Regions from separate parts of the Klebsiella sp. M041 genome, predicted to be linked through region 1. Evidence: predicted binding sites of a transcription regulator. Region 1 holds the regulator's gene; each other region holds the start of a gene.

Region 1 (7,685 bases):
TTTAACGGCTAAGGCGACGCCACTACATCGTTTAACCAGGGAGTTGTTATGTCTGCCAAACATCCGGTGATCGCCGTCACGGGCTCCAGCGGCGCGGGCACTACCACCACCAGCCTCGCCTTTCGCAAAATCTTCGCGCAGCTAAATCTGCACGCCGCGGAGGTGGAAGGCGACAGCTTTCATCGCTACACCCGCCCGGAAATGGACATGGCGATCCGCAAAGCGCGGGATCAGGGCAAACATATCAGCTACTTTGGCCCGGAGGCGAACGACTTCGGCCTGCTGGAGCAGACCTTTGTCGACTATGGCCGCCATGGCAAAGGCCAGTCGCGTAAATACCTGCACACCTATGACGAAGCCGTGCCGTGGAATCAGGTGCCGGGAACCTTCACCCCATGGCAGCCGCTGCCGGAGCCGACGGACGTGCTGTTCTATGAGGGGCTGCACGGCGGGGTTGTCACGCCGCAGCATGATGTCGCCAGCCATGTCGACCTGCTGGTCGGGGTCGTGCCTATCGTTAACCTGGAGTGGATCCAGAAACTCATTCGCGACACCAGCGAACGCGGCCACTCCCGGGAGGCGGTGATGGACTCCGTCGTCCGATCGATGGAAGATTACATTAACTTCATCACCCCGCAGTTTTCCCGCACCCACATCAACTTCCAGCGCGTGCCGACGGTGGACACCTCCAACCCGTTTGCCGCGAAAGCGATCCCCTCTCTGGACGAGAGCTTTGTGGTGATCCATTTCCGCAATCTGCAGAACATCGACTTCCCCTGGCTGCTGGCGATGCTACAGGGCTCGTTTATTTCGCACATGAACACCCTGGTGGTGCCGGGCGGTAAAATGGGGCTGGCGATGGAGCTTATTATGGCGCCGCTGGTCGAGCGTCTGATGGAAGGCCGAAAGATCGGCTAACAGAAAAAACCCCGGCCAGGCCGGGGTTGAGATCATTCACATCAGCAGGCGAAGACTACGCCTCGATCACTTCATAGGAGTGGGTGATCTTCACCGCTTTTTCCAGCATCAGCGCCACCGAGCAGTATTTCTCTGCCGACAGATCCACCGCGCGGGAGACTGCGGCATCTTTCAGCGCCTTACCGGTGACGATAAAGTGCAGATTAATATGCGTGAACAGGCGCGGCGCCTCTTCCCGACGCTCAGAGGTCAGCTTCACTTCGCAGTTGGTCACGTCGTGACGACCTTTTTGCAAAATGGAGACCACATCGATCGCACTGCAACCGCCCGCCGCCATCAGCACCATCTCCATCGGGCTGGGCGCCTTATCTCCGGAGTTGCCATCCATCAGAATCTGGTGTCCTGACGCGGACTCCCCGATAAAGGTTAACCCTTCAACCCATTTCACACGCGCTTGCATAAAATTTAACTCCAGTATCGCAATATTCCTGTCAGATTACGCGCACATAACAATTCTCGCAACGGAAGGCGACCTGCGTCATGCTGAAGCGAGACACCAGGAGACATGCGGCGAAAGCTATGCTAAAACAGTCTGGATGCTACAGTAATACATTGATGTACTGCATGTATGCAGAGGAGTTCACATTACAGGCTGTCGAAAAATCATCAGCCAGCTTCCCAGGTATAGGGAAACAATACGATTGCATGCCCGGACGCCGTGTAGTGTCGGCGCCCGGAGATAGCTTATAACAGAGGATAACCGCGCATGGTGCTTGGCAAACCGCAAACAGACCCTACCCTTGAATGGTTCTTGTCTCATTGCCACATTCATAAGTACCCATCAAAGAGCACGCTGATCCACCAGGGTGAGAAAGCAGAAACGCTGTACTACATCGTTAAAGGCTCCGTGGCTGTACTCATCAAGGATGAAGAAGGTAAAGAGATGATCCTCTCCTACCTCAACCAGGGCGATTTCATCGGTGAATTAGGCCTGTTTGAAGAGGGTCAGGAGCGTAGCGCCTGGGTACGGGCGAAAACCGCATGTGAAGTGGCCGAGATCTCTTATAAGAAATTCCGTCAGCTGATCCAGGTGAACCCGGACATTCTGATGCGTCTCTCTTCGCAAATGGCTCGCCGTCTGCAGGTGACGTCTGAGAAAGTGGGCAACCTCGCCTTCCTCGACGTGACGGGCCGTATCGCCCAGACGCTGCTGAACCTGGCGAAGCAACCCGATGCCATGACCCACCCGGACGGTATGCAAATTAAAATTACCCGTCAGGAAATTGGTCAGATCGTCGGCTGCTCTCGTGAAACCGTTGGCCGTATTTTGAAAATGCTGGAAGATCAGAACCTGATTTCCGCCCACGGTAAAACTATCGTCGTCTACGGCACCCGTTAAGTTGCTAAGCGGCGTATTGCTCCTGCAGTACGCCGTTTTTGTTTTTCCCTCATGTGGCGCAGGCTGATTTACCACCCGGAAGTCAACTATGCACTGCGGCAAACGCTGGTGCTGTGTCTGCCTGTGGCCATCGGTCTTCTGCTCGGCCATCTCCAGCAGGGGCTCCTGTTTTCCTTAGTTCCCGCCTGCTGCAACATCGCCGGTCTCGACACTCCGCATAAGCGCTTTTTTAAGCGTCTGATTATCGGCGGCTGTCTGTTTGCCGGATGCAGCCTGGTGGTGCAGCTGCTGCTCGCCCAGACCATACCTTTGCCGCTTATTCTCAGCGGCCTGGCGCTATTGCTCGGCGTCACCGCGGAAATCAGTTCGCTGCACGCGCGCCTGCTGCCCGCGTCGCTGATCGCCGCCATCTTTACCCTGAGCCTGGCGGGCAATATGCCCGTCTGGGAGCCGCTGTTGATCTACGCCTTCGGCACGCTATGGTACGGCGTGTTTAACTGGTTCTGGTTCTGGCTGTGGCGCGAACAGCCGCTGCGGGAGTCGCTCAGTCTGCTCTACCGGGAACTGGCCAATTATTGCGAAGCCAAATATAGCCTGTTGACCCAGCATACCGATCCCTCGACCGCCCTGCCGCCGCTGCTCATCCGCCAGCAGAAGGTGGTCGATTTAATCACCCAGTGCTATCAGCAGATGCATATGCTGGCCGCCAACCAACGTAACGACCACAAACGTCTTCTGCGGGCGTTCCAGATGGGGCTGGATCTACAGGAGCATATTTCGGTCAGCCTGCATCAGCCGGAAGAGGTGCAAAAGCTGGTTGAGCGCAGCCATGCCGAAGCGGTGATCCGCTGGAATGCGCAGACCGTCGCCGCCCGCCTGCGGGTGCTGGCGGATGACATGCTCTATCATCGTTTTCCGCAGCGTTTCCAGATGGATAAACAGATCGGCGCCCTGGAAAAGATCGCCCACCAGCATCCGGACAACCCGGTCGGCCACTTCTGCGCCTGGCACTTCAGCCGCATCGCCCGGGTGCTGCATACCCAGCGCCCGCTGTATGCCCGGGATCTGATGGCTGACAAAGAGCGTCGTTTACCGTTGTTTCCCGCGCTAAAGAACTATCTGTCGCTGAAGTCGCCCGCGCTGCGCAACGCCGCCCGCATCAGCGTGATGCTGAGCATCGCCAGCCTGATGGGCAACGCCCTGCATTTGCCGAAGCCCTACTGGATCCTGATGACCGTCCTCTTCGTGACACAGAACGGCTATGGCGCCACGCGGGTTCGTATTGTCCACCGGGCGGCGGGGACGCTCGCCGGCCTGATCATCGCCGGGCTGACCTTGCACTTTCACGTTCCGGAGAGCTATACCCTGAGCGGGATGCTGCTGATCACCCTGCTCAGCTATCTGATCATCCGCAAACACTATGGCTGGGCGATGGTGGGGTTTACGGTGACGGCGGTATATACCCTGCAGCTGCTGACGCTCAACGGCGAACAGTTTATTATCGCCCGGCTGATCGATACGCTGATCGGCTGCCTGATCGCCTTCGGCGGGATGGTCTGGCTGTGGCCGCAGTGGCAGAGCGGCCTGCTGAAAAAAAACGCCCACGATGCGCTGGAGGCCGACCAGCAGGCGATTCGCCTGATCCTCAGCCCCGACCCCAAAGCGCCCGCGCTGGCCTACCAACGCATGCGCGTCAATCAGGCGCACAACGCGCTCTACAACTCCCTGAATCAGGCGATGCAGGAGCCCGGGTTTAATACCCACTACCTGGAAGATATGAAGCTATGGGTGACGCACAGCCAGTTTATCGTCGAACACATCAACGCCATGACCACTCTGGCCCGGGAGCATACGATGCTCACCCCGGATCTTGCCCAGCGCTATCTCGAATCCTGTGAGATTGCCCTGCAGCGCTGTCAGCAGCGGCTGGACAGCGATGGCCCCGGCAGCGCAGGGGATGTCAATATTATGGAGTCACCGGAAAGCGAGGTGCCGATCGGTCCGTTAAGCACCCTGGAGCAGCATCTGCAACGCATTCTGGGCCATCTGAACACCATGCACACCATTTCGTCAGTGGCATGGCGTCAGCGGCCGCATCACGGCATCTGGCTGCGGAAGATCAGCCGTTAATCACCTTTGCCACGGCCTGGGCAAAGCGTGCCATCCCCTCGGCAATATTCTGCTCTTCGATGATCAGCGAGGGAACAAAACGCATCACGTCCGGCCCGGCGTTAAGCACCATGACGCCGGCGTCCGCGGCGGCATAGAGGAAATCACGCGCGCGGCCCTTGTGCTGCGGCTTGAGTTCGGCGCCAATCAGCAGGCCCATCCCGCGAATATCACTGAACAGATCAAACTCGGCATCCAGCTGCTGCAGGTGTTTGACGAACAGTTCGCGTTTGGCGTTCACGCCATCCAGCACCACCGGGGTATTGATCAGATCGAAAGCGGCGTTGGCGACCGCGCAGGCCAGCGGGTTGCCGCCGTAGGTTGAGCCATGGGAACCCGCATGGAAGGCGCTGGCGATCTCGTGGGTAGTCAACATGGCGCTGACCGGGAAACCGCCGCCCAGCGCTTTGGCGCTGGTGAGAATATCCGGGGTTACGCCATAGTGCATATAGGCAAACAGCGATCCGGTACGCCCCATTCCGCACTGCACTTCATCAAAGACTAACAGCGCCTGGTGCTGATCGCACAGTTCGCGCAGCCCCTGCAGGAACGCCGGCGTCGCTGCCGTCACGCCGCCTTCGCCCTGAATCGGCTCCACCACCACTGCGCAGGTGTGGTCATCCATCACCGCTTTTACCGCCTGCAGGTCGTTGAAGGGAACATGGACAATATCCGCCGGTTTCGGGCCGAAACCATCGGAGTACTTCGGCTGCCCGCCGACGGAGACGGTAAACAGGGAGCGACCATGAAAGGCATTATGGAAAGCGATGATTTTGGTTTTGTACGGGCTATGGCGGGTCACCGCATAGTGACGCGCCAGCTTAAAGGCCGTTTCATTGGCTTCGGTACCGGAGTTCATAAACACCACTCGCTCGGCGAAGGTGGCATCGACAAGTTTACGTCCCAGGCGCAGCGCTGGCTCATTGGTAAAGACGTTGCTGGTATGCCACAGCGTTTCGCCCTGCTCGTGGAGCGCCGCCACCAGCGCCGGGTGGCAATGGCCGAGCGCCGTCACCGCGATACCGCCGGCGAAATCAACATACTCTTTGCCCTGCTGATCCCAGACGCGGCTGCCTTTTCCCTTTACCGGGATGAATTCTGCCGGTGCATAAATTGGCAAAATAACTTCATCGAATGTGGCGCGGGTGATTGCCGGTTGTTCAGTTGCCATGTCTTGCCCATCCCTCTTCGTTATGCAGATGCGATTATGATAATCTAATCACAAAATATGCATAAAAAATCAGTCAATGGCAACCGAAATCACCGCTTAATAAAGTTCGCCAGCAATTGATGGCCCTGTTCGCTGAGGATGCTTTCCGGATGGAACTGCACGCCCTCGAGATCCCAGTCGCGATGACGGATCCCCATAATCTCACCGCTGGCGCTGCGGGCGGTGACGATAAACTCAGGCGGCAACGTCGGCGGGTCAATCACCAGCGAATGATAGCGGGTCACCGTCAAAGGATTATTCAGCCCCTGAAACACCCCTTCGCCGTTATGCTCGATAAGCGAGGTTTTTCCATGCATCACCTGCGCCGCCCGCACAATGGTCGCGCCAAACGCCTGGGCTATCGCCTGATGCCCGAGGCAGACGCCCAGCAGCGGCGTTTTCCCTGCATAGTGACGGATTACCGCGAGGGAAATCCCCGCTTCATCCGGCGTACAGGGACCAGGCGAAATCACTATCTTCTCCGGCGCCAGCGACGCTATCTCCTCCAGCGTCAACGCATCGTTGCGCCTGACCAGCACTTCCGCCCCCAGTTCGCAAAAGTACTGATACAGATTCCAGGTGAAAGAGTCATAGTTATCGATAAGCAGGATCATAGCGGCTCCGGAACAATCAAACCGGGCTATTCTACTCAGATTCCCGCGCTTCGCTTACCACTTTGCGAAAGATCGCCGCCAGCGGGTCCGGATCGCCCATCGCGCCCTGCTGACAGGCGGTGCTCCAGGCGGCAGGATCAACGTCACGCCAGTCAAGAAGGTAGCCGGCATGTATCGCCAGCTGTTCAAAGAAAATGCGCTGGGTCAGGCCATTGCCGAGACGAAAAGGGTGCAGCACATTAATTTCACCATAGAACCAGCTCAGGCGTTCGATAAAGGTATCCCGCGGCAGACCGCAGAGATAATCCTCCTGCTCCAGAGCCTGCATCAGGGCATTCCCCTCCTCTTCGATGCGGGCAAAGTGGCAGAACGGCGTATCGCCCAGGTAGAGGTTCACTTCACGCAGCCTACCCGCCCAGTCAAACAGATCCTGATACAGCTGATGATGAATAGCGCACAGATAGGGTAAGCCGCGCACCCGCGGGCCCAGCGGCAGGGTGGCCGCCCGCAGGGACGTCATCTCCAGGGCAGCCTGCTGCAGCGTTTTAGCCTGGCGGATGCCGAGTCGGTTGCGCAGGACGTTCAGCGCCGGATAGAGGTAAGGATCGCGTTCATCGCCAAATTTATCGCTCATACTCCCTCCGCAGCGTCGCGAGGCGAGCCTGCGCCTCCTCGGCAGTCAGCGTAACCAGCGGCACCGATACGCCTTCGAGGCGACGGCTGGCCTGAAAATTGCTATTACGTGTCTGTTCCCAGAGCCGGGATTTTTGCTTATCGGTGAGTGGACGCATCGTCGCCCCCCTTATCGTCCCCTGTGTGCCACAAGTATAAGCAGCAATTACAGGTTATGCCGGGAGGCAACCGGGCGCGGCGATAAACCACCGCGCCGCGGGAGGATTAGGGCAGCACTTTCGCAGAGAGGATAACAACCGGTTTAGTCGGCACATTTTGGTATGGGCCGACGTTATGAGTCTGGACCTGGGAGATCTTATCCGCAACGTCCATGCCTTTGACTACCTTGCCAAACACCGCATAGCCAAAGTCGCGCTGGCCATGGTCGAGGAAGGCGTTATCCGCCACGTTGATGAAGAACTGGCTGGTGGCGCTATCCTGATCGGCGGTACGCGCCATCGCGATAGTGCCGCGGGTGTTGCGCAGGCCGTTGTCTGCTTCATTCTTGATCGGCGGGTTAGGCTGTTTCTGCTGCATCTGCTCGTTAAAGCCGCCGCCCTGCACCATGAATCCCGGGATCACGCGGTGGAAAGTGGTGTTGTTGTAGAAGCCGCTGTTAACGTACTTCAGGAAGTTATCCACGGAAATCGGGGCTTTCTGGCTGTTTAACTCAAGCTCAATGTTACCTGCCGAGGTGGTCAGC
Region 2 (7,685 bases), on a different contig from region 1:
GACTCCACGTTGCTCAACAGGGGCAGGGGATGATTGTGATTTATTCGGGATCAGGCGATCGATGACCATAATGATCGCCGGGGTCGCCAGGGCGACATACATGTTATTGATGCCGAACGGATCGCCAAGTAAATACCAGACGGAGGTCACCACGCAGGCGCCGATCAGACCGGCATTGGCGCCGCGGGTGCTCCTGAAGAAGGGGGCATAGAAGGCGATGACCGCCACTACGGTAATGGACAGGCGGATGGCGCGGGTGAAGAAGGAGAGTTTCAGCACTTCCGGCACCAGCAGCACAAAGATCAGCGGCAGGAAGCCGATAATTAACGATGCCCAGCGCGTGGCTCTGAACTCCTGGTCCGGAGTTGGGTTACGCCATGGTACGTAGAAATCTTTCACCACCAGCGAGGCAATGGCCAGAGCAACGGTACTTACGCTGACGAATATCGAGGCCACAAGTGACGTTGTCACGAGTCCCGCCAGCCAGGGATTCATGTCCTGCAGAAATACCGGCAGGGCGTACAGGCTGTTGATTTCCGGATGCAGATACTTCGCCGCCACGCCGATGATGGCGATGGCAAGGGCGATGGGCAGGCAGAAAAAGAAGGCGATCCACGTGGAGCGCTTTGCTGACCGGACGTCTTTGGTGGAGCTGATCGCCTGGATAACAAACTGGGTGCAGAAGATGGAGCCGATAGTGCCGATAAGCCAGGCGAAGATAGTGCCAGCGCCAATGTTGCCATCCCACGTCCAGTAGTAATCCGGCATCTTCGCAATCATCGGCGTGAAGCCGCCGGTTTTGGACAGAGCAAAACCCAGAATGATCAACAGACCAGCGTATTTTAACGCGCTGTGTAACATGGTGACCCAGGCGACGCCTTTCATGCCGCCGAAGGCGAAATAGAAGGTACTGACGATGGCGGTAATAAAGGCGGCCACGGGTAAGTTGACTTTTAAGACGGTGGAAATAGCCGCGGCGCCGCTGACGTAGTTGCCCACGTTAACCAGCAACAGCGCATAAATCATGATCAGGGAGATAATATTTTTGGTACTGGTGCCATATTTCTCAGCGATAGCCCCGGATATGGTGATTTTCCCGGTGTTATAGATGCGCTTTACCAGAATCAAACCGAACAGCGGGAAGCCGATGGCCGCCCCCAGCACGGACCATGAGGCGGCAATTCCGCTCTCAAAGGCGGCCTGAGCGGTACCGATGGTTGATTTGGCGCCAATATATTCCGACATCAGTAATATACCGACAATAAAGGCCGGCATGGCGCGCGAGCCTTCCATAAAATCCCCGGAATTCTTACTACGAATACGGAATGTCAGCCAGGTGGTAAACAGAATATAGGCAATGACAATGCCGACAATAATAAAGGTATCTTCAGCGGTAAAATGATTCATCTTAGCCTCTCTCTGGGCGTACGAATCCTGGGTACGGCGGTACCCGGTCTGTTTTATTTACGAAACGCAGCGGGTATTACGCTAAATAACGGGCAATGATGCCGCGTATTTCCTGCAGCTGCTGGTCACTAAACTGCACCGCGTAGCGGCTGTCGCCCACCTCATGGCCCATCAGCTGCAGCGCTTTTTTCACCGCCGCAGGTGAGAACGCTACCTTGTACAGGTCGGTGCGCAGGCCCGTTACCCGCTCCTGCGCCTGGCGCGATCCGGCGATATCTCCAGCATGGAACAGCGACCAGATAGCGTTGATCTCGGCAGGCGCGACGTTGGCAAGCCCCGAGATGCAGGCTGAGCAGCCGTCGACAAACCCCTGATGGATAAGCGAGTCCGGGCCGTTGAGAACGTCGAAACCGTCAATGTCGCGTACCGCGTCAAGAAAGCCTCTCAGACTGTCGTAGCTGCCAGCGCTATCCTTGATGCCAATGATATTGTCGTGCTGCGCCAGCTTACGCGCTGTCTCCGGCGCAAGGGTGTTACCGGTGCGGGCGGGAATGTTGTAAAGAAAGAGCGGGACGCTCAGCGCGTCGGCGATCGCCGTATAGTGGTTTATCAGCTCTTCCTGCTTCAGGGGCACGAACCACGGGGTAATGGCCGATACCGCGTCAACCCCGAGGCGGGCGATCTGCTGGCCAAGCCGGCGGGTCTCCCGCGTGGAAACCTCCCCGATGTGGGCTACCACCGGCGCGCGACCGGCGGCCGCCTCCACGCAGGTTCTGGCGACGGCGATCTTCTCTTCCTCATTGAGGACAAAAAACTCGCCGTTGGTGCCGCCGCAGAATATGCCGTTGCCCGCGGCGATCTGGCGCTGCACCTGATGCTGCAGCGCTGGCAGGTTAAGGGCTCCCTCGGTGGTAAAGGGGGTAACGATGGCGGTGAGTACGCCGCTAATGGCTCTCCTCATTTGATTTTCTCCTGTTAGGCATGTTCCGGAAACAGCGTCTGGTAGATAGCCGCGATCTCTTCACGGCTGACGCTGCAGGGGGCGTTATTCATCAGGCGTTTAACGTTCTGCGCCGCCGCGCTGAGGGCGGGGATGCTGTCTGCGGGAACGCCGAGCGCGGCGAGGTTATCGGGCAGCGGTAAGCGTTTGACCAGCGCCGCCAGCCATGCCACCAGCGCATGGGATTTCTCTTCCTCGCTGAGGGTGAGGTCCGCGTCGGGGATCAGATCCCAGACCTGAGCGAACTTCGCCACCGCGTGGGGGCGGACCACCCGCATGCAGGGCGCCAGCAGAATGGCGTTGGCCACCCCGTGCGGCAGGTGCCAGGTGCCGCCGAGCGGATAGGAGAGCGCATGCACCAGATGGGTGCCGGCATAGTTGATCGCCGCGCCGCCGTACCACGAGGCCCAGAGCATCTCCAGCTTCGCCGTCAGATCCTGCGGCTGATCCACCGAGCGTTCGATATGACGCACCAGCTTGTGTAAACCGATTAACGCCGCGTTATCGCTTATCGGGTTGGCCACGGTGGAGGTGAAACACTCCAGCAGATGGCACAGAGCATCGATCCCGGTCGAGGCTGCGATGCTGGCCGGCATGCTGGTGGTCAGCTCCGGCAGCAGGGCGACGTAGTCCGGGAGCAGCACCGGGGAGATGATCCCCACTTTGGTCTGCTGCTCGGGGATCGCCAGAATAGCGTTCGGCGTTGCTTCGGAGCCGGTCCCGGCGGTGGCAGGGATCAGCAGAGAGCATAGCCGTCGTTGCGGCTGTTCACCCGCCAGCAGGGCCGTCAGAGTGGGGGCTTGCGGATGCAGCAGCACCGACAGCAGTTTCGCCACGTCCAGCACGCTCCCACCGCCAATGCCGACGACCATCTGCGGTTGAGAAGCGCCCAGCTGGCTGACGATCTCCGCCACATCCTGATGACTGGGCTCGGCAGGCACACTGTTAATGACCTCAACCTGGCGCCCGTCAGCCGCCAGCAGACGCTGGATCGCCCGGGTCGCCTCCAGCGCCCCGACGTTCTGGTCGGTCACCAGCAGGATACGGGTTTTATCTGCCAGCAGCGGGAGCAGGGCCGATGAGGCGCCAGCCCCGCTGATGATCGTGCTGTGTATCGTCGCCACGCGTTTCTCCTTGGTAGTGGTTGATTGAATTCAATCATTCACGAGTCGTTCTACTCGTCTGGTGGGGAAAAGTTATAATTTATACGGCGGTTTAATAACTTGAGCTTGCTCACATTTAATCAAATATGATTGAATATAATCAAATTCAGGTTTGCAACGTTTACAACGACCACAAGGCAGGACAATGAAAGACGGCAATAACAGCGTGCTGGTGCTGGCAGATGACTTTACCGGAGCCAATGACGCCGGGGTCAGCCTGGCGGAGGCGGGCATGTCGGTAGAAGTGGCATTCTCCGCCGGGCAGGCGTCATCCGCCCGGGCGTTAATACTCAACAGCGACAGCCGGGCGATGACCGCCGGTGCGGCCGCCGACAAGGTCACCGCTCTGCTGCGCGGCGCGGCGCGATTCGCCCCGCGCTGGCAGATAAAGAAGATCGACTCCACGCTGCGCGGCAACCCCGGCGCCGAACTGGAAGCGATGATGACGGCGCAGGGCTGCCGGGTGGCGGTTGTGGCGCCGGCTTACCCGGCGGCCGGGCGGCATACCCGGGACGGACGCTGCTATGTACACGGGATACCCCTCGATCACACCGAATTTGCCAGCGATCCGAAGACGCCGGTTAGCCGGGCGGATATTGCCGGCATTCTCGCCATGCAGAGCCGGCTGCCGAGCCGGTCGCTGAGCGCCGCCCAGCTTCCGGGAGCGTTAGCGACGGCGGGCGAAGCGAGGCAGGTACTGATTATCGACGCCTGGGAAGACAGCCATCTGGACCAGGTGATTGACGCCGTCGCTCCTCATGCGCAGGAGACCCTGCTGGTCGGCTCGGCAGGCCTTTGCGAGGCGCTGGCGCGCCGCCTGCGCCGCAGCGAGCAGGGGCCGCTGCTGGCGGTGGTCGGCTCGATGAGCGAGATGGCGCAGCGCCAGGTCGCGGCGCTGCAGGCTCATTCCCGAGTGAGAAAGATCGAAATTGATGTCGAACAGGCCTTTAGCGGATCGCCGAAGGAGGAAGCCTCGCGGATCGCCGAGGTGCTGCGTGAGGGTGATCACTGCGTGGTGACCACCCGCCCGAATAACGCCGTCCGGCACGGGATTGAAGCTCAGTGCCGCGAACGCGGTCTCAGCCGTGCGGCCTACGGGGAGCACATCTGCGCCTGGCTTGCCGACGTTACGGCACAGGCGGTGGCGCTGTGCCCCCCTGGCGCGCTGTATCTCTCCGGTGGCGATGTGGCCATCGCCGTGGCTCAGGCGCTCGGCGCCAGCGGTTTTCAGATCCGCGGCCGGGTCGCGGAGTGCGTCCCATACGGATACTTCCTCGGCGGCCGCTGGTCGCGGCCGGTGATGACTAAAGCCGGAGGATTCGGCACCGACACCACGCTATTACATGTTGTGAATTTTATTGAGGAGAAACTGAGTGTCTAACATCATTGCAGTCACAATGGGCGACCCGGCAGGGATTGGTCCGGAGATTATTATCAAATCCCTCGCCGAAGGGGCGCTGAGCGGCGCGCCGGTGGTGGTGGTGGGCTGCGCGCAGACGCTGCGGCGTATCCTGGCGTTGAACATCACCCCGCGGGCGGAGCTGCGCATCATTGACCATCCCGCCGAGGCAAGCTTTGCCCCGGCGACGATTAACGTCATCGATGAGCCGCTCAGCGACCCGCAGGGGCTGCGTCCTGGCGAAGTGCAGGCCCAGGCCGGGGATCTGGCGTTTCGCTGCATTAAGCGGGCGACCCGCCTCGCGCTGGAGGGCGCCGTCGCGGCCATCGCCACCGCGCCGTTGAATAAAGAGGCGCTGCATCTGGCGGGGCATGCTTTTCCCGGCCATACGGAACTGTTGGCCCACCTGACGCAAACTACCGATTACGCCATGGTGCTGTATACCGAAAAGCTTAAGGTTATCCATATCACCACCCATATCGCCCTGCGCCAGTTCCTTGACACCCTCAACCAGCCGCGGATTGAAACAGTGATCGGCGTGGCGGATCGCTTTCTGCGCCGGGTCGGCTATCAGCGTCCGCGCATTGCGGTCGCCGGCGTGAACCCGCACGCCGGGGAGAACGGCCTGTTTGGCGATGAAGAGATCCGCATCGTCGCCCCCGCGGTTGCCGCCATGCGGGAGCAGGGAGTGGAGGTAACCGGCCCCTGTCCGCCGGACACGGTGTTTATGCAGTGTCATGAGGGGATGTACGACATGGTCGTGGCGATGTATCACGACCAGGGGCATATTCCGCTGAAGCTGCTGGGATTCTATGATGGGGTCAATATCACCGCCGGGCTGCCGTTTATCCGCACCTCTGCGGATCATGGCACCGCGTTTGATATTGCCTGGACAGGTAAAGCGAAGTCTGAGAGCATGGCAACCTCCATTGAGCTCGCCATGCACATCGCGCAGGAATAACATGAAGGGATATAACCGGTTAGAGCAGATTATGGACTTCCTGAAAAGCCATAATCTGGTGACAGTCGACCAGCTGGTGGCGGCGACCAACGCCTCGCCAGCCACCATTCGCCGCGACCTGATCAAACTCGATCAGGAAGGGGTGATCAGCCGCACGCATGGCGGGGTGACGTTGAACCGGTTTATTCCTGCCCAGCCGACGACGCTGGAGAAAGCCCAGCGCAGCCCGCTGGAAAAGCAGGCGATCGCCAGCGCGGCGGCAGCGCTGGTGAAAGCCGGCGACGCCATTGTGCTTGATGCCGGCACCACCATGATTGAACTGGCGCGGCAGATCACCCATCTGCCGCTGCGGGTGATCACCAGCGATTTACATATCGCCCTGTTTTTGTCGGAATTTAAGCAGATTGAAGTGACGATTATCGGCGGGCGCATCGATGACAGCAGCCAGTCGTGCATCGGCGATCACGGCCGCCGCCTGCTGCAGACCATCTGGCCCGATCTCGCCTTCGTCAGCTGCAACGGCTGGGACCTTGAGAAAGGGATCACCGCCCCGACGGAGGAGAAGGCCGCCCTGAAACGCGATCTGATGGCCAATGCCCGCCGGCGCATTCTGCTGGCGGACAGCTCCAAATACGGCGCCTGGTCACTCTTCAACATTGCCCCGCTGGAGTCGTTGACCGATATCGTCACCGACGGCCACCTGCCGGAAGCGACCCGCGAGGCGCTGGTGACCCTTTCCCCTCAGCTAATCATTGCCGACTGATCCAGACGCGGCCGTCTGCCGTCAGGGCAGACGCGCGATATTGGCTTTGATCACCGCAACCGACTGGCTGAACTTCGCCTGTTCTTCGCCGGCCAGTCGCAGTTCGATAAACTGCTCCACGCCCCCCTGGGCCAGCACCGCCGGCACCCCAGCCGCCGCGCCGCTGACCCCGTACTCACCGTCAAGAATGCAGGAGACCGCCAGCGCGCGGTGGCTGCCGGTAAAAATATTGCGGCAGATCTCGGCGATGGTGCCTGCCACGCCATATTCCGTACAGCCTTTGCCGGCGTAGATCTCAAACCCCAGCTTGCGCACTTTGTCGGCCATCGCCTCCCGGTCGAGCGGCCGGCCGGTGCGTTGCTGGTAGAGGTCGGCGATCGGCGTGCCATATACCGAGGAGTGCGACCATACCGGAAACTGGGTATCGCCGTGCTCGCCGAGGATAAAAGCGTCGATGCTCTGGGCGCCAATGTTCAGCTCCTGCGCCAGCAGACGACGCAGGCGGGTGGTATCCAGCCAGACGCCGGTGCCCAGCACCTGGCTGCGCGGCAGGCCGGAGAGCTGCCATACCTGCCAGGTGATGATGTCACACGGGTTGGTGGCCACCAGGAAGATGCCGTTAAACCCGTTGGCCATCATGGTCGGCACAATGCTCTTGACGATTTTCGCGGTAGTGGTCAGTTCATCGAGACGGCTCTGGCCGGGGCGCAGCGCGCCGCCGGAGACGGTGATCACCGCGATGTCGACATCGGCGCAGTCGCTGGCCTCGCGGGTGGAGATGGTCATCATCCCCGGCAGATAGGCCGCGGCGTCGCTGAGGTCCTGAGCGTGGGCCTCGGCGCGCGGCTGGTTAAGGTCGACGAGGATCAGCTCCTCACAAATGCTCTGGTTGAGCAGGGCGTAGGCCGCTGACGCGCCGACGTTACCGGCGCCAATAATCATCACTTTACGGGCTTTGGTGCGCATATTCAGGTCTCAAAAACGGACGGCAG
Region 3 (7,685 bases), on a different contig from region 1:
GCAACCCGCGCGCCATCTCGATGATGTGTTCGGCAATCAGGTGGCTGGTGTTGTTGGTGGTCAGCGTATCAACGAAGGTTTTATCGATTTTAAGGATATCGACGTTCAGGGCGTGCAGATTATGCAGATTCGAATAGCCGGTGCCGAAATCATCGATGGCAATTTCATAGCCCGCTTCGCGGAACGCCTGAATCACCGGCGTGGTCTTCGGTACGTCGATAAACCCCCGCTCGGTTACTTCGATTTTGATCTGCCCGATACAGACCGCATAGCTGCGCGCTTTCTCACTGATCTGTGAAATCAGCCGCGCCGAGTGGAAATCCGACGCAGAGAGATTGATCGCCACGTACAGCTGCGGATGGCTGGCAAGAAACTCTCCCATTTCGTAAAACAGCTCATCCACCACGTAGTCCGTCACCTGGGCAATCATGCCTTCATTTTCCGCCAGCGGAATAAACTCCGCCGGGTTCATCACCGGACCGTCAAACCCTGGCCAGCGCAGCAGCGCTTCCGCCCCGACGCAGCGGTTATTTTTAATATCGATAATCGGCTGGTAGTGCAGGCGCAGCTGGCGGCAGCTCAGAGCCCGCTGCAGCATATTGCGCGGCGAGTGATACTGCCGGCGGGTGCGCGACCACACCAGCACCAGTAAAATACTGCAAATGATCCCCAGCGGCAGCGTCAGGCTGGCCTGGTCACAAAAGTTATGATAATAGCTGGCCCGCGAGGTGGACATAATGACGGCGATCGGCCGGATAGCGGAGCGGGCTATCGTATACACCCGGCCATTCTGATTAAAAAAGGTATCGCCTTCGCGAATTAACGCATGGAGCTCCGCGGGCTCGACATTGTTACTCACCGAGAAAAAGAGGTTGGTTTTGGTATCGAACACGCCATAGGCTAAATCGCGATCGCTGGCGATTACCGAGCTGTACGAGAAGGGATTGACCACCACCACATAGGGCCCCTTCTGCATATAATTCATGGCAAAGCCGGGATAAAACGGCGTGTCCCGGTAATAGTAAATCGCGACATCCGGCTTTTTGGTGTAATTGGCCGCCGGCATCCGCCAGCCGGTTTGCTGATGAACGGACGTTGAACAGATAAAGCGCTGGCCGTTAGCGTAGATCAGATCTTCTACATACAGCAGGCCGCGAACGATATGCAATAAATAACGCTGATGGTCCGCTGAGCACAGCTCCCCGCGATACTGGCTGGCTTTCGCCCGGGCCTGATCCGCTTCGCGGATGACCATTTCCGTTTTTTGCAGCGCCAGCTGCGAAAATGAGTGTAATTGATCAATGGTTTCGGCTTTCGCCCGCAGTTGGGCAAACCACAATGCCAGTACCACTGGCAATAAAATAACCAAACCCGTTCCGATGAGCCTTAGCGCCTTATGCGGCGTACTGTCACCCATTTACGCTTACATCCATGCGATATGCCTTAATTAAGGTAGCCCAAACACGTTAGCAATCGCGACTGCGATAGACATCAGCCGATTTCCGCCAGCCCTCACGGGCGTCAGCTTTACCACTGACAGGGAAGAATAATACTTATTTATCAGGTATTCGGAAGATATTCCGCCAAGATTAAGAATAGACGCGCTTCTGACTCGGTTTCTCCGTGTATTAAACAAGAACAAGTAATAAAACCCGCAGAATAATAATCATTAGCAAGAGAATGAAAATAAGATCATCAGGGGTTACTTACTAATATCCACATAAATATCAGTGTTATTAAGCGCAACGAAAGCTCATTTTTTGACTGGTGAATAAAGCGCCAAGTGTGATATAGTTCACACAAGTTGATGAAACAGAAATGGCGTTTCATCACTCTCTAGTACGCCAGTTGAGACCAGAGCGCTATGCCATCGTCAGTCGCGCCAGGTCGTCCATGGCTCTCCGACTTTCTTTGAGGACAGGTTAATGGCTTCCATTACTACCAGTGTTGTGTTGTTGCGCTGGCCCCTGGTGAGCGCGGTACTGATGTTTCTTGCCAGTTCACTGAATATCCAACTTCGCAAAAGCGATTATGCCGGTCTGGCGGTGATCTGCAGCTGCCTCGGCCTTGCCGCCGCCTGCTGGTTCGCCACCGGTTTGCTCGGCATCACCCTGCTCGATATTGCCAAAATCTGGGGCAATATCAAAGATGTGATGATTGAAGTCATGAGTCAGACACCGCCAGAATGGCCAATGATGATGACCTGAGGTTAAAAAGCTTCCCACCGGGAAGCTTTTTCGTTTTCTGCAGCCCTTATTTCCCCAGTCTCGCCATCATCTCCGGACGCATAAATTTATGGATCACCACCATAAAGAGCAGCGATGGCGCCAGCAAAATCAGCGCGGTAATCGACGAGACCTGATAGTTACCCGACATGCTGGCGTTATTGAGCAGCAGCGGTAGCGTAGTGACATCCGGCGCCCCGACGAAAAAGGTGCCGGTAAACTCATCCAGCGACTCCAGAAAAACAAAGATGCTGGCGGCAACGATCCCCGGGGTGGATGATGTCTGCTCTGATAACGCCGCCGGCCAACTCCATGCCTATTATGAAGCGCATATGAACAGCTGGGACGCGCTGGCAGGCATGCTGTTGATTGAGGAGGCGGGCGGAACGTGCAATGCGTTTCTCGCCAATGAGGGGCTGCGGCGAGGTAACCACGTGCTGGCCGGCTGCGCAGGCGTCCAGCCACGACTGGCCGCCCTGCTGGAGAAATGACGCTACACCGCCCCCGGCGTGGCCTGACTACCGCCAGGTTTCGCTGCGGGGAATATTATTCGGGCAGCGCTTAATCGCGCAAAAGGACTGGTAAAAACAGGAGTCAGACCGCTCGCCGCCGGCATGGTATGGGCACGATGGCCGCTCGCGTAATATTTCCCACTGCGCCTCGTCGTACACCGCAATATTGTAGATTTTTAATGAATGATACTGGTCATTAATTAAAACTCTTGAGGAATAGAGCTTCATTGTCTCGCCAGGCAGCAGGATCACATCGGCCTCGTACCACATAATAAATTTTAAGAAACGCAGGCTGGATATCGCCGAAAAGGCGATGCCGGATTGCGGGCAGATCAGAGTATTAAGAATAGTCCATTTCATATTCCTTCCTTATATAAATGCTACAAATTGTTACCGTATATAGTGATAGCATTCATTAATATAAACTGCAAGCATCCCTGACAATTATTTGACTTAAGACAATTCCTAACAACATACTCAATTATTAGTAACGTTTACTTTTCGTCGAGAGATTAATGATTAGACGCTATAAAAATAGAAACAAATCAACCTAAGAAAAGAAAATACAATAAAAAATAAGATTAAATAAAAATAATTGACAATATGTATTAGTCCCTTTGGATGAGTCTTCATCCATTCGTATCAGACGATGTGGCGCTGAGCGTCGCCAAAGCTTCCGCCGGCAGGGTCAGCAGCGCAATCAACGCCCGTGCGGCGGCTGACTGGCTTTTATGCGGCGGGTAAACGACCGAGAAAGGCCGTGAGCGTCCGGCGAATGCTGGAAGCACAGGGACCAGCTCCCCACGCGCCACCGCCTCCTGCACAATAAACGCATAGCTCTGGCAGATCCCCGCCCCTGCGAGGGCCAACGAGACTACCCCGAGCACATCATCAGAAACATGCAGGGAGGAAGGCGGTAGCCAGTTAATATCCTGGTCATTTTCACGAAATACCCATTCCGCAACTTTTCCCGTCGCCGGCAAAATAAATGTCAGGCATGAATGATGGCGCAAATCGGCTATTTTATTGAGCGGTTGCGTCGTAGAGCATAAATAAGCCGGCGAGGCCACCAGACATAGCCCGGCATCCTCCAGTTTTTTTGCCACCAGACCACTGTCGGGTAAATGTCCCTGGCGCACCACCAGGTCGAAACCTTCGGCGATAATATCGACATTACGGTTGGTCATATTCAGCTCAATCTGTACGTCGGGATGTAATTGACGGAACAGCGCCAGGCGCGGCGGCAGACGGTAGTGTCCCCAGGTGGTGGGTACGCTCAGCTTTACGCGTCCGGACAGCGACCCTTCTTGCCCCTGCGCCTCCCGTTCGGCATTATCCAGCACCTCAAATGCCTGGCGGACCTGAATCAGGTAAGCATTTCCGGCCTCAGTCAGGCTGATCCGCCGGGTGGAACGGCGCAGCAGCTGACATCCCAGGCGCGTCTCAAGACGGGTGACGGCCCGGCTGAGCACCGACGGCGTTGACGATAGCGCCACCGCGCCGGCGGTAAATGACCCGCGCTCGGCCACAGCCAGAAACACTTCCACATCCGAAAGATAATCAAACCGCCGGGCCATTTGGTTCTCCAGAGAACAAATGATTGTCATTCCCGGCATCTTATCTTCGCCAGGGGAATTAATAAAATCCTTTACCAGAGCTAACCAACCCTCTCTCGTTTTTCTGCTTCCTGGAGACCATAATGCATCGTTTTTCACTTGTTATTCTCGGCCTACTGTCCCTGGGACAGAACGCGCTGGCGGCAGGAGCCGACGACCCCGCCCATTTAGCGCTCTGGCGCAGTTATGCCGGGGTAACCTGGGAGCAGCGCGTCGATGCGCGCTCCGTCGATGCCCCCATCGCGGGCTTGCATTTTGACGCCGCTGGCCGGGCGTTTGTCAGTACCCCACGCCTGATCTCGCCCCAGGCGCCCGCTACGCTCAGCCTGCTCGATACCGCGTCGCTGAGCGGCCCCGCACGCCTTACCGCCTTTCCATCCACCGAGGCGAACAGCATCAGCGCCGATCCCCGCACGCACCTGCGCAATGTGCTGGGCTTTTATGTCGACCACCGCAACGGCTGGCTGTGGGCATTAGATCAGGGCTTTGTCGCCGGCGAAAAGACGGCGCCGCCGGAGGCGCAAAAGATCATGATTTATGCGCTCAGCGACGGCAAACTGGTGCAGCGTATTCCGCTCGACAGCGTTGCCGATCGTGAAGGGAGCTTTCTTAACGATATTGTGGTCGATGAAGCGCGCCGGGTGGCCTATATCGCCGACAGCGGCCTGCGCAGCGCGCCGGATAACCAGGCCGGACTGATCGTTGTGGATGCTCAGCGTGGGACGGTTCGCCGGGTACTGAATAAGCACCCGGCGCTGATGCCGGTTGCCGGCCTGCAGGTGACGTCCCATGGGGAAACCGTCTGGCCGGGCAATCCCATTATTCTGGGCATCAACGGTATCGCGCTGTCACCGGACCAGGAAACCCTCTACTGGACGGTCACCACCGGCACCACGGCGCGGACCATCGCCACCGCCGCGCTGCGCGATCCCGCCATGAGCGAACGACAACTCGCCGCCGCCATCCGTACAGCGGGTGAGGTCGGCGGGAATAGCGATGGCATCGTGGTCGATAAGCATGGCGCGCTCTATATCACCGATGTGACCCATAACGGTATTGTCCGGTATCGCCCGCAGAGCGGACAGTTCACCCTGCTGGCCGCTGACGAGCGCGTATACTGGCCCGATACGCCGACTATCGGCCCGGACGGCGCGGTAATGTTCACCGCCAGCCATTTAAACCAGCACTTTGCTCAGGCGGTAAAACCGGGCGAAGAGAAATATACCATCTGGAAAGTGGTGCAGCCCTGATCCACACAGCAGGCAGGCCCAACGGGCCTGCCTGGGGTTTATTCAACCGCAATAATATCTGCCGATAATTAACGCAAACGGAAGCCTTATGACTGGCCCTGAAATATCATCAGATCTTCCTTCTTCGCTATTCTCTTTTCCCTTCCTGCATAGCCAAATAATAATAATCTGCCGAACGATACTCGGCGGCATGTTCAGGTTTATCAGCGTTATTTTCCTATTATTGAATCCGGCTAACGGCAGCCGTTCTGCTAAAATAAACACATCCCCCTGCGGAGTGTTCCTCCATGAACGCCAACTTGCTATCACGCCTGTTTATCGCCTGGCTCACCTGCCTCGCGACGCTGTTATTCGCCCCTATCCTGCTTGCGGCGGAGGCGGAAAAAGCGCCGCCGGTGGCAACCGAAGACAACACGCTGTCAATCCATATCGACGACATGCTGCAGCCGTGGAAAGGCGATCTGCCTGGCATGCTTGATCGGCGCACCATCCGGGTATTAACCACCTACAGCAAGACCTTCTTTTTTATTGATAAGGGAACCCAACGCGGAGCGACGCACGACATTTTCATGGCGCTGGAAAAAGATCTGAATAAACAGCTGGCCAGGGATAAAAAGCTGAAACAGCGCCACCTGAAGCTGCATATCGTTTTCGTGCCGGTCAGCCGGGATAATCTCTTCACCGCGCTCAATGAAGGTAAAGGGGATATCGTCGCCGCCAACCTGACCATCACTTCGTCGCGGGAAGCCCAGGCCGCTTTCGCTCAGCCGCTCTACAGCGGCGTCAAAGAGTTGCTGATCTCCGGCCCGGCGTCGCCAAAGGTCGACAGCCTGGAGCAGCTCTCCGGTCAAACGGTCTTTGTTCGCCGCTCCTCCAGCTATTACGACAGTCTGCAAGCGCTGAACGCCCGATTTGCCAGTGAGTCAAGACCGCCGGTTACCCTGGAAGCGGCGCCGGAAGCGCTGGAGGATGAAGATCTGCTGGAAATGCTCAACGCCGGGCTGGTGCCGTTGATCGTCGTCGATCAGCATAAAGCTGTTTTCTGGAAACAGGTGTTTCCGAAAATCCAGGTCCATGACAACGTGGTGCTGCGCGACGGCGGCAACATTGCGTGGGCGGTACGCCAGGACAGTCCACAGCTGCTGGCGCTGCTGAACAACTTCGTGAAAAAGAATCGTCAGGGCACCACGCTGGGCAATACTCTCCTGCTGCGTTACCTGAAAAACGCTAAATATGTCAAAAATGCCGCAGCGAGTCAGGAACGGCGCAAGTTCCTCGCCATGGTGGACGTCTTCCGTAAATATGGCGATCGCTACGATGTCGACTGGCTGCTGATGGCGGCCCAGGGATACCAGGAGTCGCGGCTGAACCAGTCGGTTCGAAGCCACGTCGGCGCCGTCGGGGTGATGCAGGTGATGCCCAGCACCGGAAGAGAGCTGAAGGTGGGCGATATTAAACAGCTGGATCCCAACATTCATGCTGGCGTGAAATATATGCGCTGGATGATAGATCGATACTATGCTGATGAGCCCATGACCCGGCTGGATAAAGCGCTATTTACCTTTGCTTCCTACAACGCCGGTCCAGCGCGTATCGCCCGCCTGCGCACCATGACCAAACAGCGCGGGTTTGATCCAAACGTCTGGTTCGGTAATGTCGAAAATCTGGCGGCAGAAAAAATCGGCGCGGAAACGGTGACCTACGTCAGCAATATCTATAAGTATTACATCGCCTATCGGCTGATCGTCGATGACATGGCCCGCAAACAAAAAGCGACGGCCGCGCCGCGGCAGAGGCCAGCGACACAGCCCGCCGCACCGCAGCCAGGCGTGGCGACGCCCGCAACCGCTCAGGTGCCCGCGGCCTGAAGCGCTCGCGATCCGCGATCAGTGATCAAAACGACTCCTGAGGCGGTGGTGGAATAATCATAAAAAAAGCCCCGGCGAAACCGGGGCTTTCTGTTTTAACTACGCGGCTATTGCGTCTAAGGCAAGCCTTAAAAAGGTTCTAATTACCTGATAGTGGAAAACAAAACAAAAAATATAATAATTTCATATTGTTATATGATAATTTATTAACTAT

The links. The regulator CRP, encoded in region 1, controls carbon source genes, mostly activating them, when cyclic AMP is high. The targets are predictions, from matches to a motif close to ATGTGANNNNNNTCACAT.
Positions count from the first base shown of each region.
Region 2: the regulator CRP is predicted to act here: its motif matches at 3,629-3,646, upstream of AC6CWS_RS13485 (iron-containing alcohol dehydrogenase).
Region 3: the regulator CRP is predicted to act here: its motif matches at 1,784-1,801, upstream of AC6CWS_RS23050 (YjcB family protein).

Region 1 covers NZ_JCAXWU010000016.1:13,578-21,262, forward strand. Annotated here, with positions in the region: gene AC6CWS_RS19995 (YheU family protein) at 1-12, shown strand, start outside; gene AC6CWS_RS20000 (phosphoribulokinase) at 49-918, shown strand; gene AC6CWS_RS20005 (OsmC family protein) at 974-1,378, opposite strand; gene crp (cAMP-activated global transcriptional regulator CRP) at 1,685-2,317, shown strand; gene AC6CWS_RS20015 (YccS/YhfK family putative transporter) at 2,369-4,447, shown strand; gene argD (bifunctional acetylornithine/succinyldiaminopimelate transaminase) at 4,437-5,657, opposite strand; gene pabA (aminodeoxychorismate synthase component 2) at 5,747-6,310, opposite strand; gene AC6CWS_RS20030 (putative adenosine monophosphate-protein transferase Fic) at 6,342-6,944, opposite strand; gene ficA (FicA/YhfG family antitoxin) at 6,934-7,101, opposite strand; gene ppiA (peptidylprolyl isomerase A) at 7,208-7,685, opposite strand, start outside.
Region 2 covers NZ_JCAXWU010000009.1:59,689-67,373, reverse strand. Annotated here, with positions in the region: gene AC6CWS_RS13495 (sodium:solute symporter family protein) at 1-1,407, opposite strand, end outside; gene AC6CWS_RS13490 (dihydrodipicolinate synthase family protein) at 1,484-2,368, opposite strand; gene AC6CWS_RS13485 (iron-containing alcohol dehydrogenase) at 2,383-3,531, opposite strand; gene dtnK (D-threonate kinase) at 3,716-4,951, shown strand; gene AC6CWS_RS13475 (D-threonate 4-phosphate dehydrogenase) at 4,944-5,930, shown strand; gene AC6CWS_RS13470 (DeoR/GlpR family DNA-binding transcription regulator) at 5,932-6,693, shown strand; gene AC6CWS_RS13465 (L-lactate dehydrogenase) at 6,715-7,659, opposite strand.
Region 3 covers NZ_JCAXWU010000023.1:48,419-56,103, forward strand. Annotated here, with positions in the region: gene pdeC (cyclic di-3',5'-guanosine monophosphate phosphodiesterase PdeC) at 1-1,417, opposite strand, end outside; gene AC6CWS_RS23050 (YjcB family protein) at 1,926-2,207, shown strand; partial or broken gene AC6CWS_RS23055 (ABC transporter permease) at 2,254-2,502, opposite strand; partial or broken gene AC6CWS_RS23060 (inositol monophosphatase family protein) at 2,522-2,716, shown strand; gene iraM (anti-adapter protein IraM) at 2,744-3,097, opposite strand; gene AC6CWS_RS23070 (LysR family transcriptional regulator) at 3,367-4,314, opposite strand; gene AC6CWS_RS23075 (SMP-30/gluconolactonase/LRE family protein) at 4,437-5,603, shown strand; gene AC6CWS_RS23080 (MltF family protein) at 5,891-7,471, shown strand.